DNA from 3 places in the Buttiauxella agrestis genome. Region 2 is predicted to be linked to each of the others. Evidence: predicted binding sites of a transcription regulator. Region 2 holds the regulator's gene; each other region holds the start of a gene.

Region 1 (4,302 bases), 870 kb from region 2:
TGATCCTTGAAGTGGGCCTGGGCGGGCGTCTTGATGCCACCAATATTGTCGATGCCGATGTGGCGGTCGTGACCAGTATCGCGCTGGACCACACCGACTGGCTGGGACCAGATCGTGAAAGCATCGGACGTGAAAAAGCGGGTGTGTTCCGTGGCGGGAAACCGGCAATCGTCGGCGAGCCTGATATGCCGCATACCATTGCCGATGTGGCGACGGAGAAGGGCGCGCAACTGCTGTGCCGTGGCGTGGACTGGTCTTATCACGTTGGTGAGAATAGCTGGAGCTTCAAAGATGCTCAGGGCGAACTGAGCGGATTGCCTCTGCCGTTAGTTCCGCAGCCGAATGCGGCGACGGCACTGGCGGCGTTGCGTGCCAGCGGGCTAAATGTCAGCAATGAGGCTATTATTCAAGGCATTAAAGAAGCGACGTTACCGGGGCGATTCCAGGTGATTTCGCGTGAGCCGTTGGTGATCCTTGATGTGGCGCACAACCCTCATGCAGCGGCATATTTGGCCCGGCGTCTGGAGCAGCTCCCTAAACGCGGACGCGTGTTGGCCGTTATCGGGATGCTGCATGACAAAGACATCGCCGGCACGTTGGCATGTTTGTCCCCTCAGGTTGATAGCTGGTATTGTGCTCCATTAGAAGGCCCACGCGGTGCCACGGCGGAACAACTGATTGAACATCTCGGTCAGGGCGAAGTCTATGGCAGTGTGGCGCAAGCCTGGCGTGCCGCAATGAAGGCCGCCGCAGAAAATGATACCGTGCTGGTGTGTGGTTCATTTCATACAGTAGCCCACGTAATGGAAGCGTTGGACGCGGAGAAAGCAGGTGGCGAGTAAGTTTCAAAATCGATTAGTCGGAACCATTATTCTGGTCGCACTGGGGGTCATTATCCTGCCAGGGCTGCTTGATGGTCAGAAAAAGCATTATCAGGATGAGTTCGCAGCGATTCCTCTGGTTCCAAAACCGGGTGACACCGATGAGCCAGACATGCTGCCTGCCGCGACTCAGGCACTGCCTTCGCAACCCCCTGAAGGGGCGGCTGAAGAGGTGAGAGCAGGCACAGCGGCAGCACCAGGGCTTGATATCGCTTCTTTGCCAGGGGATGGAGCAGCGGGCATTGATGAAGTGCCTGTTAACCGTGAACAGCCGAAGCCGAAACCTGTGGCTGAGAAACCAAAACCTAAGCCGGTTGAAAAACCACAGAGCAAAGCTTCTGTTGACCAAACCGAAGAACGTCTGGCAATGATGAACGAACAGCCTCCGGAGCCTGCAAAACCAGCGAAGCAAGAAACTGCCGAGCAAGCACCAACAGGCAAAGCTTACGTCGTGCAACTGGGTGCTTTGAAGAATGCCGACAAAGTGAATGAAATTGTTGGTAAACTACGCGGCGCTGGGTTCCGTGCTTACACCTCACCGTCGACACCAGTTCAGGGAAAAGTCACCCGAATTCTGGTAGGGCCGGATGCCTCGAAAGACAAACTTAAGTCTTCACTGGGCGAGCTGAATTCGCTTTCCGGGCTGAACGGTGTAGTGATGACTTACACGGCCAGATAAACCCGCAGAGGCGGGATTTAGGGCAAATTTTTAATGGCGTTGAGCATTTTTTCAACGCCATTATTTATTTACGCGAGGGAAGGAAATCCCTACGCAAACGTTTTCTTTTTCTGTTAGAATGCGCCCCGAACTGGACGTCAGGGCGATTTGTCGTGGGATTTGTTCATGGTTTGGATAGATTACGCCATCATTGCGGTCATCGGCTTTTCGGCTCTGATTAGTGTTATTCGTGGGTTTGTGCGTGAAGCGTTATCGCTAGTAACCTGGGGCTGTGCTTTCTTTGTCGCCAGTCATTACTACACTTACCTTTCTGTCTGGTTCACTGGCTTTGAAGACGAACTGGTACGTAATGGAATAGCTATCGCGATACTGTTTATCGCGACACTCATCGTCGGTGCGATAGTCAATTATGTGATTAGCGCGCTGGTTGAGAAAACCGGCCTGTCGGGTACAGACAGGGTGTTGGGGATTTGCTTTGGTGCGTTACGTGGAGCACTGATCGTCGCCGCCATTCTGTTCTTTCTTGATACGTTCACTGGTTTTTCCAAGAGTGACGACTGGCAAAAGTCGCAGCTTATCCCGCAATTCAGTTTCATCATCAGATGGTTTTTTGACTATCTGCAAAGCTCGTCAAGTTTCTTGCCCCGGCCATAAGGCAGGGGTTGTGGCTTAATGAGGAAAAGACAACATGTGCGGTATTGTCGGTATCGCCGGTTTTATGCCGGTAAACCAGTCTATCTATGACGCGTTAACGGTGCTTCAACACCGTGGGCAGGATGCCGCAGGCATCGTCACCATCGATGCCTTAAATTGTTTTCGTCTGCGTAAAGCCAATGGGCTGGTGAGCGATGTGTTCGGTGCCATTCACATGCAACGCTTGCAGGGAAACATGGGTATCGGCCACGTACGTTATCCGACTGCGGGTAGCTCTAGCGCTTCTGAAGCCCAACCTTTCTATGTTAACTCTCCGTACGGCATTACTCTTGCACACAACGGCAATCTGACTAACGCCCACGAACTGCGCCAAAAGTTGTTCGAAGAAAAGCGTCGTCACATTAACACCACTTCCGATTCTGAAATCCTGCTCAATGTTTTTGCCAGCGAGCTGGATAACTTCCGCAACTATCCGCTGGAAGCAGACAACATTTTCGCAGCGATAGCCGCAACCAACCGCCAGATTCGTGGTGCGTACGCTTGTGTTGCGATGATTATCGGCCACGGTATGGTGGCGTTCCGCGACCCGAACGGTATTCGTCCGTTGGTGATGGGCAAGCGCGATTTGAATGATGGCCGCACTGAATATATGGTGGCTTCCGAAAGCGTTGCGCTTGATACGCTGGGCTTTGAGTTCCTGCGTGATGTTGCGCCGGGCGAAGCGGTGTACATCACCGAAAAAGGCCAGTTGTTCACACGCCAGTGTGCTGACAACCCAACCAGCAATCCATGCCTGTTCGAGTACGTTTACTTTGCGCGCCCGGACTCGTTCATCGACAAAATTTCCGTTTACAGCGCCCGCGTTGAAATGGGTAAAAAGCTCGGTGAGAAAATTGCTCGCGAATGGGAAGATTTGGATATCGACGTGGTTATCCCGATTCCAGAAACCTCGTGCGACATCGCGCTGGAAATCGCCCGTATTCTCGACAAGCCGTACCGTCAGGGTTTTGTGAAAAACCGCTACGTGGGCCGCACGTTCATCATGCCAGGCCAGCAACTGCGTCGTAAATCTGTGCGTCGTAAACTGAATGCTAACCGCGCTGAGTTCCGTGATAAGAACGTGCTGCTGGTGGATGACTCCATCGTGCGCGGCACCACTTCAGAGCAAATTATCGAGATGGCTCGTGAAGCCGGTGCGAAGAAAGTTTACCTCGCGTCAGCGGCACCGGAAATTCGTTTCCCGAATGTGTACGGCATCGATATGCCAAGCGCCAACGAACTGATTGCTCATGGCCGTGAAGTTGATGAGATCCGTCAGTTGATTGGTGCCGATGGTCTGATTTTCCAGGATCTGAACGATCTGATTGAAGCGGTTCGCGTTGAGAATCCGGATATCACGCAGTTTGAATGCTCGGTGTTCAACGGTATTTACGTGACCAAAGATGTGGATCACGAATACCTTGAGTATCTTGAGTCACTGCGTAATGACGATTCACAAGCGATTGCCCGTCAGAACGAAGTGGAAAACTTAGAGATGCATAACGAGGGTTAACACCATCCTCAACCTAACCCTCTCCTTGAAGGAGAGGGTTACCATTTCTTGCATCCCTGCCCATCTTGCGGCAAAGTCAGCCCAGATAAACTCCTCGGGCGAACTAAAATATGAAACGGTTAATTGTTGGGATTTCAGGTGCCAGTGGTGCAATCTACGGTGTGCGACTACTTCAGGTTCTGCAACAATTACCCGATATCGAAACTCATCTCATTCTGAGTAACGCAGCTCGCCAGACCCTCGCGCTGGAAACCGATATTTCCTTACGAGAAGTTCAGGCCTTTGCTGATGTGGTTCACGACTCGCGTGATATCGCCGCCAGCCTTTCCTCTGGCTCTTTTAAGACGCACGGCATGGTGATATTGCCTTGCTCAATCAAAACCCTTTCTGGCATTGTTCACAGCTATACAGATGGCTTGTTAACGCGTGCAGCGGATGTCGTGCTCAAAGAGCGTCGCCCGCTGGTGCTTTGCGTGCGTGAAACGCCGCTGCATCTTGGGCATTTGCGCCTGATGACCCAGGCTGCTGAAATGGGC
Region 2 (4,302 bases):
TGCTATTTACCTTGCCGTATATACCATTGACGCAGGCGTCTGAACACGCTCGTCCCGTGGTCGCGCAAAAGGCGCACGTTGTGAAATCCACAACGAAGAGCACAGAAAAGAGCAGTAAGAGTAAAGAGAAAACCACTACCGCCAGCAAGAAAAGCACCACCACCAAGACCGCAAGCAAGAAAAAAGAAACCGCTGCTGCGAAAAGTAAAACCGCTAAAAACGCCAGCAGTACAAAAACCAAGACTCTTGCCAAAACCGACCGCAAAAAATCCTCTCAGCTTGCAAAAGTCCAGCCTGTTACTTTCACCGAAAAATGCAGTAAACCTCGCAAAGGTTACAAAACGCGTTGTGTGAAAGTTAAAGCAGAGCATCCAACGACTATTGCTCAGGCGCATAAAGTCCGCGTGCAAAAAGCACAAAAAACGGCAATGAATAAATTGATGGGCCAGATTGGCAAACCGTATCGCTGGGGAGGCACGTCGCCAAATACCGGCTTCGATTGCAGCGGTCTGGTTTACTACGCTTACAAAGACCTGGTGAAATTCCGCATTCCGCGCACCGCGAACGAAATGTACCACCTGCGTGATGCTTCTTCAGTAGACCGTGGCGAACTGGAAACAGGCGACCTGGTCTTCTTCCGCACCCGTGGTCGCGGCACCGCTGACCACGTCGGCGTGTATGTCGGAAATGGCAAATTCATCCAGTCCCCTCGCACGGGTCGCGATATTCAAATCACGTCGTTAAGTGAAGATTACTGGCAGCGCCACTATGTGGGTGCCAAACGCGTTATGACCTCAAAAACCATTCGCTAATCCCTCTTCGTAAAACTCGCACTTGCCCTTAAAAGGGCAAGTGCGTTTCTCTTTTGCTTTTCCTTTCAATTTGTTAACCTAAACCCGCACTAAAAGTGTTTGTTTAACAATAGATACCCTAAATAATTTGAGCCTACTATGCGGCCCGAAGAATGACGGGTAATAAGGAGTTTGCAATGTCGTTCGAATTACCTGCACTACCATATGCGAAAGATGCATTAGCCCCGCACATCTCTGCTGAAACGCTGGAATACCATTACGGTAAACACCATCAAACCTACGTCACTAACCTGAACAATCTGGTTAAGGGCACCGCGTTTGAAGGTAAAACTCTGGAAGAGATCGTTCGTACTTCAGAAGGCGGCGTATTCAACAACGCAGCACAGGTGTGGAACCACACTTTCTACTGGAACTGTCTGGCGCCAAACGCAGGTGGCGAACCAACAGGCGCACTGCTGGAAGCCATCAATAAATCTTTTGGTAGCTTTGCTGAATTCAAACAGCAGTTTACCGACGCGGCTATCAAAAACTTCGGCGCGGGTTGGACCTGGCTGGTTAAGCAAGAAGATGGCGCATTAGCTATCGTTTCAACGTCTAACGCGGGCACCCCGCTGACCACTGCGGCAAAACCGCTGTTGACGGTAGACGTTTGGGAACATGCTTACTACATCGACTACCGTAATGCTCGTGCAGGCTACCTTGAGCATTTCTGGGCGCTGGTGAACTGGGAATTTGTTGCGAAGAATCTGGCAGCGTAAAACCTAAAAGATATGGGCCGCGATTGCGGCCCATTTTAATCAGTGCAGTACGGCGGTTAACGCGCCAAATACGATCAGTGCCAGAACAATAACCGTTGTGGTGATTGAAAATTTCAAATCTGTGCTCATCGCTAAACTCCTTTTAATTACCTTACAATCGGTGTGTCAGATTGATTTTCCCACAACCAGAGATAAAAATCCTCCTGGTTTTAACCTGATATCGCTTTTCCCTCTTCCACTTTTCTTCCGGATAGGCCAAAATCCCTCGCTAATTTATTGCGTACCATCAATTCTATGCCCTCCTTCCGTTTTATGTCGCAATCCCGGCATACCCGCAACCCAAACGTTGCCTCAGGAGTCAGTGTACGCAAACGTTTAACATATTAGTTATCAGGAGTTTACGATATGGCCTGGAGTGAAATTTAATGGCGACAATCAAGGACGTGGCGAAGCGCGCAAACGTTTCCACTACAACCGTATCACATGTGATTAACAAAACTCGTTTTGTGGCGGAAGAGACACGCAATGCGGTCTGGGCGGCAATCAAAGAATTGCACTATTCACCCAGTGCCGTCGCACGCAGCCTTAAAGTTAATCACACCAAAACGATTGGTCTGCTTGCCACTTCCAGCGAAGCCCCCTATTTCGCCGAGATCATCGAAGCCGTGGAAAATAGCTGCTTTGAAAAAGGCTACACTCTGATTCTGGGTAATGCGCACAACAACTTTGAAAAACAGCGCGCTTATTTATCAATGATGGCGCAAAAGCGCGTCGATGGCCTGCTGGTGATGTGTTCTGAGTATCCGGAATATCTGCTGACCATGCTCGAAGAATACCGCCATATCCCAATGGTGGTGATGGACTGGGGCGAAGCTCGCGCAGACTTCACCGACTCAGTGGTCGATAACGCGTTCCACGGCGGTTATCTGGCCGGGCGTTATTTGATTGAACGCGGCCACCGTGAAATTGGTGCCATTCCTGGCCAAATGGAACGTAATACCGGCGGTGGTCGTCACGCAGGCTTTATGAAAGCGCTGGAAGAAGCCGGTATCGCCATTCCAGAAAACTGGATTGTTCAGGGTGACTTTGAGCCAGAGTCTGGCTACCGCGCGATGCAGCAGATCCTCGGCCAGTCTCATCGTCCAACGGCAGTATTCTGTGGCGGCGATATTATGGCGATGGGCGCGATTTGTGCCGCTGATGAGATGGGTCTGCGTGTGCCGCAGGATGTCTCCGTTATTGGTTACGACAATGTGCGCAATGCGCGTTTCTTCTCGCCTGCCCTGACCACCATTCACCAGCCGAAAGATTCGCTGGGTGAAACGGCGTTTAACATGCTGCTGGACCGTATCGTCAACAAACGCGAAGAGTCGCAATCAATTGAAGTGCATCCGCGCCTGATTGAACGCCGCTCCGTAGCCGACGGTCCGTTCCGCGATTATCGCCGCTAAAATATCGTAGGCCGTACAGCAGCGTCATCCGACAGTTCTGACGTAAATGGTGGATGACGCCTACGGCTTATCCACCCTACGAACTGCCCGATTTATAATGGCTCCTGCAACCACTCCTGATTCATCGTTTCGCTATCTCCCAGATAATCTAGTAACCAGGCTAGCGCGGGTGACGCATCATTTTGCTTCCACGTCAGGCAACACGCGGCATCCGGGAATGGGTTATCCAACGTCAGCTCGCACCATTTACCAGAATCTACCCACGGTCTGGCGATATGCAATGGCACCATACCGATACACAAACCTGCACTCAGGCAATCGGAACCCGATTCCCAATCCGGTACCACTACGCGCCGCTGGTTATCCAGCAGCCAGGTAATACGTTTGGGTAAAGAACGCGAAGTATCTTCCAGAACCAGCGACGGCCAGGCTCGCAAGTCGTCATCACTCAATGTGCCGCCTTGTATCGCCAGGGGATGATTCGCTGCCACCACGCAACGCCAGCTCAGTGTCCCCATGTCCCGGAAGGCAAAACGCCCACCGACAGGAATAGCCTGAGTGGCGCCAATCGCAACTTCAACGCGCCCATCCGCCAGTGCGTCCCACACGCCGTTAAAAACTTCCTGAAAAATATGCAGCTCGATATCCGGGAAATGACGGTAGAAATCCAACACCAGCTGGCGCGTGCGCTCCGGTTTTACAATATTATCGACCGCAATCGCCAGGTGTCCGCGCCATCCATTTGCGATCTGCTGGCACTGTTGCCGTGTCGTCATCATTTTTTTGATAACAGAGCGCCCTTCCTTCAAAAAAAAGACGCCTGCGGGGGTTAATTCCACGTCACGGTGACGGCGTTCAAACAGCGGCACAGCTAACCACTCTTCCAGTTGCCGTACCGTATAGCTGATGGCAGACGGAACGCGGTGCAACTCCTGTGCAGCACCACTGAAGCTGCCATTGCGCGCCACCGCATCTATCACTTCCAGCGAATATTCTGACCACATTTTTCTGCTCACAAATTTTTTGAACGCAATAGACAAATATTAGCGTTTCACAAGCGTAATTGCACTCCGTACACTCTCGCGGCAATCAACCTGCAAGATAAATCAAGAGAAAAACATGCAACCATCAAAAGGATTTCTTATCTGGCTGGCCGGATTAAGTGTGCTGGGGTTCCTCGCCACAGACATGTATCTGCCAGCTTTCGCGGCTATTCAGCAAGATTTACAGACCGATGCTTCCGCGGTGAGCGCAAGCCTGAGTTTGTTCCTCGCCGGATTT
Region 3 (4,302 bases), 1.5 Mb from region 2:
AGTCGCTTCGTCCAGCAAGGATGCAGAAGCGATGTCCAGACCGGTCAGGTCCAGCGTCACTTGCTGGAAGTTCAGCAGTGCTTCAAGGCGGCCTTGTGAGACTTCAGGCTGATACGGAGTGTACGCGGTGTACCAACCTGGGTTTTCCAGCATGTTTCGTAGGATCACCGGGGGAGTTTGCACCGCGGTATAACCCATGCCGATGTAAGTTTTAAAACGCTTGTTACGGCTGGCAATGGTCTTTAATTCAGCCAGGGCCGCGAATTCTGTTGCAGCCTCCCCCACCTGTGGTGGCTCGGCAAGCTGGATATCAGCCGGAACGATCGAAGCGATTAAGTCGTTTAACGAACGAGCGCCCACCGCCTCCAGCATTTCGTGTTGCTGCTGTGCGTCTGGTCCAATGTGGCGGTCGATAAACGCTTCGTGATTTTCAAGCTGACGTAAAGACTGGGTCATGAGCGGTGATTCCTGAAACATGTGGGGCTTTAGCGGTGGATGGCACTACGTTTATCCACCCTACAAAACCGGGCTGGTACAGCACACCCGAAAATTTCGATTCCCAAAATCATTTGTGTTGCTGGTAGGCGGCAAGTGAAAGCATCCCCCAGGAGCGTACATAAGTACGTGACTGGGGTGTTTGAGCGACGCCAACACCCCAGCAACACGAAGGATGAAGGGAATCTATTCGTCTTCTAGCAAAGCTTCGTACGCAGTCGCATCCAGCAAACCATCCAGTTCGGACTCGTCGCTCGCTTTGATCTTGAAGATCCAACCCGCCGCGTACGGCTCGCTGTTGATAAGCTCTGGTGAGTCGCTAAGATCGTTGTTTACTGCGATGATCTCACCGCTGATTGGCGCGTAAATATCAGAAGCGGCTTTTACCGATTCAGCAACGGCGCAGTCATCGCCAGTGCTTACGGTTGCGCCCACTTCAGGCAGATCGACAAACACCATGTCACCCAGCAGTTCTTGCGCATGCTCGGTGATACCCACGGTGTAAGTTCCATCAGATTCTTTACGCAACCACTCGTGCTCTTTGCTGTATTTCAATTCGTTCGGCACATTGCTCATTGTTTTTCTCCTGATTTCAAAATCACTGCGCGACAGCTTTACCGCCGCGAACAAAAATGGGTTTGGTTACTTTGACCGGCATTTCGCGGTTACGAATTTGCACAATCGCGGTTTCACCAATGCCTGCCGGCACGCGAGCCAGAGCGATGCTGTAGCCCAATGTCGGCGAGAAAGTTCCGCTGGTAATGACACCCTCGTGGATGTTGCCTGATTCGTCAGTAAAACGGACTGGCAGCTCATTACGTAATACGCCTTTTTCCGTCATGATCAAACCAACGAGTTGGTCGGTGCCTTTCTCACGCTGGGCTTCAAGCGCTTCGCGGCCAATGAAATCGCGGTCTTCAGGCTGCCAGGCGATAGTCCAACCCATGTTGGCGGCAAGAGGTGAAACGCCTTCGTCCATTTCCTGGCTGTATAAGTTCATGCCAGATTCCAGACGCAGCGTATCGCGTGCGCCCAGTCCACAAGGTTTGACGCCAATCTCGACCAGTTGCGCCCAAAACTCAGCGGCTTTTTCGTTAGGCATCGCGATTTCGTAACCTGCTTCACCGGTATAACCGGTTGTCGCAATAAACAAATCACCCGCCTGAACGCCAAAGAATGGCTTCATGCCAGCAACAGCAGCACGTTGTTCTGCGGTAAACAGCTGCGCGGCTTTGGCCTGTGCGTTTGGCCCCTGAACGGCAATCAGCGACAGGTCATCACGCACGGTAACGGAAACGGAGAACGGCTCGGCGTGTTGGTTAATCCAGGCCAGGTCTTTTTCACGGGTCGCAGAATTCACCACCAGGCGGAAATAGTCTTCGGTCTGGAAATAGATAATCAGGTCATCGATAACACCGCCGGAGGCGTTGAGCATTGCGGTGTAGAGGGCTTTACCCGGTTGGGTGAGTTTGGCAACGTCATTTGCCACTAAGTAACGCAGGAATTCGCGGGTACGGCTGCCTTTCAGGTCAACGATGGTCATGTGGGAAACATCAAACATCCCGGCATCGTTACGCACCGCGTGGTGCTCATCAATCTGCGAGCCATAGTGCAATGGCATCATCCAGCCATGGAAATCCACCATGCGCGCACCGCAGAGATTGTGCTGTTCAAACAAAGGGGTCTTTTGAGTCATTTGTTCCTCTTTAACCATCTGGTTGAAAAGCGCGGTTCGCTTTTCTTTTCGTCAGACGAAACCCAGCATCGCCACCGATCCCGATAGCGACGCAAACGTTACCTTTTGCCTGAACTTACCATTGAATGAGGGAGTAAACCATAAGGTACAAACGGTCATTGCATTAGCTTATGACCAAAATGAGAGGCACATGATGCAGAGCATTCATCTGGAAAAATGCGAGACACCGCGCATAAACAGGAAGTGTTTTAGTCAGAATTTAGCGTTAGCTAACATTTACCACCATTTCAGAAACAAATTCACTACATCGCTAAAAACGTGGGATAAGAAAAAGTAATCCGAAATATGAGGTGAGATTAGAATTTTTCAAATGAGAGGAGGCGTTTCCCTTTCTAATAAAAGAAAGGGAAATGTGACACAGTTATCTTAACCAATCTGGAAGATCGTGTAGGCCCATCGCCTGGCGAACCAATTGCGGTTTCACACCCGGCAACGTATCAGCCAGTTTCAGACCAATATCGCGTAGCAGTTTCTTCGCCGGATGAGTCCCGGCAAACAAGTCCCGGAAACCCTGCATGCTGGCGAGCATCATTGCGGCACTGTGTTTGCGGCTACGTTCGTAGCGGCGCAGATACAAATACTGCCCGATGTCTTTGCCCTGACTGTGCAAACGGCGCACTTCATCAATCAACTCAGCGGCGTCCATAAAGCCCAGGTTCACGCCCTGCCCGGCCAGCGGATGAATCGTATGTGCAGCATCGCCCACCAGCGCCAGACGGTGAGCGGCAAAATTACGCGCATAACGCCCCGTCAACGGGAACACCTGACGCTCGCTTTCAACATTGCACAAACCCAGGCGCATATCGAAGGCCACACTGAGCGCCTGGTTAAATTCTTCACGACTCACCTGCTGCAAACGTTCGGCTTCCAGCGGTGGCAACGACCAGACAATGGAGCATAAATGCGGGTCGCTTAACGGCAGAAATGCCAGAATACCCTCGCCATGAAACACCTGGCGGGCCACTGCCTGATGAGGTTCAGTCGTACGAATGGTGGCAACCAGAGCGTGGTGGCGATAATCCCAAAATGTCAGCGGGATATCAGCCTGTTTACGCACCCAGGAGTTTGCACCATCCGCGCCAATCACCAGGCGGGCAGTGAGCATTGCGCCATCTTTAAGGGTGATAAACGCTTCGTTTTCGCCCCATGCGACTTGTTGCAATTCGGCAGGAGCCATCAATGTGATGTCGCTGCACTGTTCAGCCTGCTGCCATAAAGCATGGTGAATGACCGCATTTTCAATAATGTGGCCCAGGTGACTAAATCCAAAGGATTTATCATCAAAAGCGATATGCCCGAAGCTGTCTTGATCCCACACTTCCATGCCGTGATAGCAACTGGCACGTTGGGCGATAATTTTCGGCCACGCACCAAGATGAGTCAGCAGTTTTTCACTGGCGGCATTGATGGCTGAGACACGCAAAGCTGGCGCAGAATCCGAGGCCAGCGGCTGCGGGAGATGGTTCTCAAGCACCGCGACACGTAAGCCACTCCCTTGCAAACCACAGGCCACTGCCAGTCCGACCATGCCACCACCAACAATCGCCACATCAACGCTTTGCAAATTGACTCTCCTTAAAAACCTGTTTTAACGCGCAACCCAACCGAGAGTTCGCTGTGCCAGCAAATCACGTGCCGGAGTTAAATGTTCCATTGCCATCAAACCAAGATTGCGCCCCACAACAAGCGGTGCCCAACGATTGGCAAACAACTGAACTAAACCATCGGTCACGCCAATGGTGGCATTTTTATCTTCCTGACGTCGCTGCTGATACTGGGCCAGCACCGCATAACTGCCTGGGTCCTGAGAGGCTTCGTGTGCTGCCGCTAAATCTTCAGCCAGTGACATCACATCGCGCAGGCCGAGGTTAAAGCCCTGCCCGGCAATCGGATGCAGAGTTTGCGCGGCATTGCCCACCAGCGCAACGCGGTGCGAAACCGGCTGCGAAGCGGTGGTCAACGCGAGGGGGTATTGCGAACGCGCGCCAGCGTGAGTGATTCGCCCAAGCCGCCAGCCAAAGGCCCGTTGCAGCTCATTGCAGAATTTCTCG

What was found. The regulator PurR, encoded in region 2, represses purine synthesis genes. The targets are predictions, from matches to a motif close to CANGCAAACGTTTGCNTG.
Region 1: cvpA (colicin V production protein) is a predicted target of PurR. The motif match lies at 1,651-1,668, and genes of this name have one in related genera.
Region 3: gcvT (glycine cleavage system aminomethyltransferase GcvT) is a predicted target of PurR. The motif match lies at 2,286-2,303, and genes of this name have one in related genera.

What each region holds. Positions count from the first base shown of each region.
Region 1 covers NZ_UIGI01000001.1:1,390,799-1,395,100, forward strand. The annotation lists gene folC (bifunctional tetrahydrofolate synthase/dihydrofolate synthase) at 1-842, shown strand, start outside; gene dedD (cell division protein DedD) at 832-1,560, shown strand; gene cvpA (colicin V production protein) at 1,726-2,214, shown strand; gene purF (amidophosphoribosyltransferase) at 2,249-3,766, shown strand; gene DY231_RS06615 (UbiX family flavin prenyltransferase) at 3,877-4,302, shown strand, end outside.
Region 2 covers NZ_UIGI01000001.1:2,259,827-2,264,128, reverse strand. The annotation lists gene DY231_RS10925 (C40 family peptidase) at 1-812, shown strand, start outside; gene sodB (superoxide dismutase [Fe]) at 989-1,570, shown strand; gene cydH (cytochrome bd-I oxidase subunit CydH) at 1,610-1,699, opposite strand; gene purR (HTH-type transcriptional repressor PurR) at 1,996-3,021, shown strand; gene punR (DNA-binding transcriptional activator PunR) at 3,114-4,025, opposite strand; gene punC (purine nucleoside transporter PunC) at 4,141-4,302, shown strand, end outside.
Region 3 covers NZ_UIGI01000001.1:802,427-806,728, reverse strand. The annotation lists gene gcvP (aminomethyl-transferring glycine dehydrogenase) at 1-456, opposite strand, end outside; gene gcvH (glycine cleavage system protein GcvH) at 682-1,071, opposite strand; gene gcvT (glycine cleavage system aminomethyltransferase GcvT) at 1,094-2,191, opposite strand; gene ubiI (FAD-dependent 2-octaprenylphenol hydroxylase) at 2,613-3,815, opposite strand; gene ubiH (2-octaprenyl-6-methoxyphenyl hydroxylase) at 3,840-4,302, opposite strand, start outside.